2 regions of the Mesobacillus sp. genome follow, and region 2 is predicted to be linked to the other one. Evidence: riboswitches for the same ligand, from Rfam matches in the RefSeq annotation. Region 2 holds a riboswitch; the other holds the start of a gene.

Region 1 (3,416 bases), on a different contig from region 2:
GCTCCCCTATAAACTGGTCAGTACCGAATATGGCTTCTTGTTTGTCTAACCCAAACGCATTCCGGTTCTCCTGTTCTAATTCATAAAATTGCAGATAGCCAATTGGAATATCTTCAAAGACAACCATACACCTTTTTTCATGTGGATCTGGGCTGAAGAAAACCTCGATAACTTTCTTTAAATCAAAAACGTTATCTCTTCCCTCATAAAATTCAAGAATTGCGGGATCGGAAAGCCATTTAACCATTAACTCGGCATCATTTGGTTCCAGTTCCCTAACTTTTAACTTCCCATTTTGAAATAACAACGATACATCCCCCTTAAATTTTTCACTTTTTCAGTTCACAGAACATTTTTAATACAGTTTAAGGTTTGGATTAGTCTTTTTTGTGTGGTGATGACAGTTTTTCACCAGTAGGGACAATTTTTTTACTAGTTGAGATGATTTTTTCACCAGTAAGAACCCTTTTTTCACCAGTAAGGACTGTTTTTTCACCAGTAAGGACTGTTTTTTTACCAGTAAGCTTCTATCTCACATCTTATAGCTCAATCCAGAACCGTTTTACAACATTGCCATCTTCCTCTGTATAACTGATATCTTCAACTCCGCCATTTTTTATAATGGTCCGCTCTGAGGCGATGTTGACCGCATCACAAACAACTAGTACCCTATCGATTCCCATTGACCTGGTTTTCTCTAAGGCTAAGGATAATATTTGTGCGGCGTAGCCTTTATGGCGTTCAGACGGTCGGATACCATACCCAATATGACCGCCTGAATTTAAAAGTTTCTCGTTGAGCGCATGTCTTATGTTAACCGCGCCAAGGATTTTGTTTTTATCATTCACAAGCCAATAAGTCGAATCAGGAACCCAGCCTTCAGGAAGATTCTCACCCTTCTCGTTTTCCAGTAAGAAATCGACCATGGCTTGAAAATCGGATGGATTCTTGCTAATAACCCAGGGAACCATGTTCTCTCCGCTTTCTTTCCATTCCTGGTAAAAATCGAGGTATTCCTTTTCTAAATCTAGAGTAGGTCTTACTAAATCTAATTGTTTTTCCATAACTCAAACTCCTCTTTCATAGTAAAACCTCCTAGTTGTCTTTAGTCCTTTTATTAAGGCATTCTCTCCAATTATGGAGGATAGCAGGTGTATGAAAACCCCTTACAATTATCCAACGATCCCTCCACCCCAGCACTTAAAAGTCCAAACAACACTTTACTCTGGTAAAGAATTAACATTTACTTTTTTATGATATTGATATAATATTATCAAATATATTTTACCGCTTAATCTTTCATAAAGAACGGGGGAACCAACTGGCGGCATCCGCCTGGGGTGAATTCATGAAGAAGGGGATTTCGTTTCCAATTCCTAACCCGGCAGCTAACCTCGTAAGCGACAAAAAGGGAACAGAGGATCAAATCTCTCTACAGACACCCGAAGTGTCTTTTTTTTGCAGAGAAAAATCTTGTTTCCCTTGCCATTTGCTATTTCAGCTTAGAGATTTTACAGAAGGTGAGGAAATTTAATTGAAAAAAATCAGTCTGGCGGGCCAAATTTTTATCGGTCTCGTCCTCGGTATTATTGTAGGCGCGGTATTCTTTGGCAATCCTGCTGTGGCCTCTTATCTGCAGCCTATAGGAGATATTTTTCTCCGATTAATTAAGATGATCGTCGTGCCAATCGTTGTTGCTAGTATTATTGTTGCCGTTGCTGGTGTCGGAGACATTAAGCAATTAGGAAAAATTGGAGGCAAAACACTTCTTTACTTCGAAATAATCACGACCATTGCGATTATCGTCGGGATCATATCAGCAAACCTATTCCAGCCAGGCGCTGGCGTAAATATGAGCGAACTTGATAAAACAGATATTGGCAGTTATGTAGATACCGCTGAAACGCAGGAAACAAAATCAATGGTTACTACATTGGTAGAAATAGTTCCTACAAATCCAATTACAGCATTCGCTGAAGGAGACATGCTGGCAATCATATTCTTTTCTCTTGTTTTTGGTCTCGGAATATCGGCCATTGGCGAAAAAGGAAAACCGGTTATTGCTTTTTTCCAGGGAACCGCAGACGCAATGTTCTATGCAACTAACCAAATCATGAAGGTTGCACCTTTTGGTGTATTTGCACTCATTGGTGTAACAGTATCTAAATTCGGTCTTGAATCACTGATCCCGCTTGGTAAACTTGTCCTTACAGTATATGGAACGATGGCATTCTTCGTCATTGTTGTATTGGGATCAGTAGCCAAACTGGCCGGCTATAATATTTTCAAATTGATTGTGACTTTAAAGGATGAATTAATCCTTGCATTTTCAACAGCAAGTTCTGAAACCGTTCTGCCAAGAATCATGGATAAAATGGAGAAAGAAGGTGCGCCGAAGCACATCACTTCTTTCGTCATCCCCACAGGCTACTCCTTTAACCTGGATGGTTCTACACTTTACCAGGCATTAGCAGCGATCTTCATCGCACAAATGTACGGAATTGATATGAGCATCTCAGAACAAATATCCTTAATGCTTGTCTTAATGGTAACCTCTAAAGGCATTGCCGGGGTACCAGGAGTATCCTTTGTCGTTCTATTGGCGACTCTCGGTACGGCTGGATTGCCGGTAGAAGGCTTAGCATTTATCGCTGGCATTGACAGGATTCTAGACATGGGAAGAACTGCAGTCAATGTCGTGGGCAATTCCCTTGCAGCGATCGTTATTGCCAAATGGGAAGGCGTCTTTAAGCCTTCAGCCAAATCCAAAGTTTTAAACAAAGCATCCTAATCGATAACGATAGCCAGCGAGAGGTCACTCTGCTGGCTATTTATTATTTTGCTAATTTGCTAACTAAGACAGTTTATATTCCGCAAGCTGCTCACCCCATGGCGCCACTACTGTTTCAACAAATCCAGCTTTCTTATATGTATATCTGGCCCCTTCATTTTCAGGATGGTACCCAATCATGATAAGTGGGATGCCTGTGTCATTCTTCTGTTTGATGTCTTCCACTATAAGATTTATAGCTGCAATCCCAATTCCTTTACCTTGAAAATCCTGGTCGACCATCAGGCGATAGATCCAGTAATTTTGGTCATCCGGATCAATTCCATACATTGCGAAACCTGCCAATGTTCCTCCGTAATAAATACCTTTAGCCACAAAGTTTTCAAGGAACTGCACTTCAGCGATGGAATGCAAGTTGGAAGCCACAAATTGCTTCTGCTCCTCTTTTACTTTTAGGCCGATTGCATCCTCCCAATTTTCTTTGGTGATTGGCATGAGTGTGATTTTCATTCTATATCCCCTCTTCCTTATTCTTGCTATATCGAACTCAAAAGTGCGATTTACTTAACTTTTCTATTAGTAACAAGTGAGGGTATTTCGTATGATTCTTGAAGACACTATCGTT
Region 2 (3,416 bases):
ATCGCCACGCATCTTCCCCAAAAATAAGGCAGGCTGTACAAAACAGCCTGCCTAGCTAGATTATTTCACTTTTGAAAATCTGTTCAAATCTCCGTTTTCTCCGAGAACGATCAGGATGTCTTCGGCTCTTAATGTTTTTTCAGGGTCAGGGGAAATGTCTACCTTCGTACCTGTTTTTACTCCGATAACGGTGATATTGTATTTTGCACGGAGATTGATCTCGATCAGGTTTTTGCCTGCCATGCTCATTGGGAGTTTGATTTCTTCAATGCTGTAGTCATCTGAAAGCTCGATGAAGTTCAGTACGTTAGGTGAGGCCATCAGCTGATGTGCTACTCTTTCTCCCATATCTCTTTCCGGGAAGATGACTTTGTCTGCCCCGACCTTGAACAATACCTGTGCATGGTGCTTGTTGAGCGCTTTTGCGACGACATTGGCTACTCCCATTTCCTTGAGGATGAGAACTGTCAGGATACTTGCCTGGATGTCGTCGCCAATCGCAACGATAACTGTATCAAAGTTCCTGATTCCAACAGCCCTCAGCGTTTGCTCATCGGTTGAATCGCCGATTACTGCATGAGTGACGTGTTCCTTGTATTCCTCAATATATTGTTCTTTTTTATCGATTGCGAGTACATCGTTTCCTTCATTATAAAGGGAGGTCGCTACACTTGATCCAAAACGGCCCATCCCGATTACTGCGTATTGCTTTGCCATAAGTACATCCTCCTAGCCAATCATCACTTTCCCAGCCGGATAGCGGTAATGGTCTTCTTTTCTTTTTTTTGCTACTGCAAAAGCTAGTGTCATCGGACCAATCCGGCCTGCGAACATCGTAAAGGTAATCAAAATCTTCCCCATCGGTGACAGCTCAGGTGTCAATCCCATCGACAGGCCGACTGTTGCGAAGGCAGATACCGTCTCGAAGAAAAGCATCAGAAACTCTTTTCCCGGTTCTGTCACGGTCAACACCATTGTAACGGATATAACGAGAAAAAGTGCAATGAGTGTTACTGTCAAAGATTTATAAATAATGGTGTAGTCCATCCTTCTGCCAAAGAAGGTGACATCCTCCCTGCCACGGATCTGGGATTTTACCGCCCCCATCAGAATTGCGAATGTGGTTGTTTTGATCCCGCCGCCAGTCGAACCTGGGGAAGCGCCGATAAACATCAGAAAAATAATCAAGAATAATGTTGTTTGCGTTAAATCGCCAATATTTAATGTATTGGAGCCAGCAGTCCTTGGCGTAACTGCTTGATAAAGAGAACTCAAGAATTTCCCGGACATGGACAACGGTTTTAAAGTAGCCGGATTTTTGTATTCAAGCAAAAAGATCAGCACCGTCCCAATCAGCACCAGAATACCGGATACTGTAAGTACGATTTTAGAATGCAGTGAAATTCGTTTCGTGCTTTTGTATTCAAACAGCTCATTCATTACGATGAAGCCGATTCCGCCCAAACTGATCAGCGAGATAAGTGTAAAGTTAACCACCGGATCGTTCACGTACGCCGTCAGCCCGCGAAACTCTCCCATTAAGTCAAATCCTGCATTATTAAAATTGGAGACAGCATGGAAAAAGCCGAAGTAAATCGCTTTGCCGGCAGCCATATCATGGGCAAACCTCAGAGATAACAGGATGCCACCTGTAATCTCAATCAACGCTGTAAAAATAAGGATCCGTTTTACAAGCCGGACGACCCCTTCCACAGAGGTGTTATTCAATGATTCCTGGATGACCAGCCTCTCTTTTAAAGAGATTTTTTTTCCCAGGACGAAGGCCAGAAGTGTGGCAAAACTCATGAAACCAAGTCCGCCAATCTGGATCATCGAAAGGATGACTACCTCACCAAAAGTAGTGAAGGTATCTCCTGTATCAACAACTACCAGTCCGGTAACGCAGGTCGCTGAAGTGGCTGTAAACAACGCATCCATCCACGAGAGCCCTTTGCCATCTACAGTAGCAGCGGGAAGTGACAGCAGAATCGAGCCAAGCATTATGATGATCCCAAAACCCAGGACAAGCACCTTAGGAGGCTCAAGCTTTAAAAGCATTTTCCTGCGCATGTTGTTTCCCCTTCTTCCCTTAGTATGAGGAATTCTGTTCTTATTATTTCCTGCAGGAGCTTCTTGTTCAGCAAATGTAAATATCCGGATTATTTAAATCAGACAAAACAAAAAAGCCCTCAGAGGCTAACGGATATAGCCTTGTGGACTTTTGAACAGACTCGTCTCACAAGCTTCACCTTCCTCTTCTGCAACGCTTACGGAGTTAGCTGTCGGATTAGGGCTCAGAATAGCCCCGCCTTTAAAAAGGCTTCACCCCAAGTGGATCACCACCCACAATAGTTGGTTCCCCCGCTCCCATTGGATTCAGCGATTTAGAAATATGAAACTTATTCAATTGTCGCTATAGAATGAAATCTGAAACTGTTGTAATCATACTCCGGCGCACTTCTAGTTGTAAAGCATGAAAAGTAAGCTAAAAATGACTCTTTGAGCCCAAATTATACGAAAACATCCAGCATATCCTTGCTTATCTCACCGAATCACTGTTTTTCTTTGTTTTTTAAGGAGAATATCTAAACTTTGTTAGATCGGCTGAGGTTACTTAAAATTAGTATTTAAGATTTTGTCTGTTCAGCAAAAAAAGCAGCCCAGCTTTGCAACTGGACTGCCTGATAAAGCATTTATTTTAGAGCAGTAGTCTGGATAAATTCCTTCGTGCGCTCTTCCTTTGGATTAGTAAAGAATGCTTCTGGCTTTGCTTTTTCAACGATAATGCCTTCATCCATGTAGACGATCTAGTCGGCTACCTCACGGGCAAAGCCCATTTCGTGGGTTACGACCACCATCGTCATGCCTTCCTCAGCCAGTTCCTTCATGGTTGCCAGTACTTCTCCAACCAATTCCGGGTCCAATGCAGAAGTCGGTTCGTCAAACAGCATGATATCCGGCTTCATTGCCAGCGCGCGGGCAATCGCCACCCTTTGCTTTTGTCCGCCGGAAAGCTTGCTCGGATAGACATCCGCCTTGTCTTCAAGACCGACCTTCACAAGCAGTTCCTTTGCTTCTCTCACTGCAGCATCTTTAGAAACTTTTTTTACATGGACTGGTGCTTCAATGATATTTTCAAGTACAGTCATATGTGGAAAAAGATTAAAATGCTGGAATACCATCCCAACCTTTTGGCGGACTTCATTTATATCATGGGTTTCCTGGGAAACCTCCTTGCCCTCGAGAATGATTTTGCCGCTGTCCTTCTTCTCAAGGAAATTGATGCAGCGCAGCAATGTACTTTTACCAGAACCACTGGCACCAACAAGGCAGACTACGTCACTTTCTTTTACAGTAATATTGACATCTTTCAGGACATGCAGGTCTCCAAAGGACTTATTTAAATTTTCGATATG

The links. Region 2 has a riboswitch for cyclic di-AMP ahead of AC3EBE_RS02385 (TrkH family potassium uptake protein). Riboswitches for the same ligand answer to the same signal wherever they lie in the genome.
Region 1: linked by a shared signal. The riboswitch ahead of AC3EBE_RS00030 (cation:dicarboxylate symporter family transporter) and the one ahead of AC3EBE_RS02385 (TrkH family potassium uptake protein) in region 2 are both predicted to bind cyclic di-AMP.

The regions. Positions count from the first base shown of each region.
Region 1 is NZ_JBYNSB010000001.1:2,281-5,696, forward strand. Features, by position in the region: gene AC3EBE_RS00020 (GNAT family N-acetyltransferase) at 1-307, opposite strand, end outside; gene AC3EBE_RS00025 (GNAT family N-acetyltransferase) at 540-1,064, opposite strand; cyclic di-AMP (ydaO/yuaA leader) riboswitch at 1,279-1,418, shown strand; gene AC3EBE_RS00030 (cation:dicarboxylate symporter family transporter) at 1,535-2,791, shown strand; gene AC3EBE_RS00035 (GNAT family N-acetyltransferase) at 2,855-3,301, opposite strand.
Region 2 is NZ_JBYNSB010000009.1:53,731-57,146, reverse strand. Features, by position in the region: gene AC3EBE_RS02390 (potassium channel family protein) at 61-717, opposite strand; gene AC3EBE_RS02385 (TrkH family potassium uptake protein) at 730-2,070, opposite strand; cyclic di-AMP (ydaO/yuaA leader) riboswitch at 2,250-2,392, opposite strand; partial or broken gene AC3EBE_RS02380 (amino acid ABC transporter ATP-binding protein) at 2,694-3,416, opposite strand, start outside.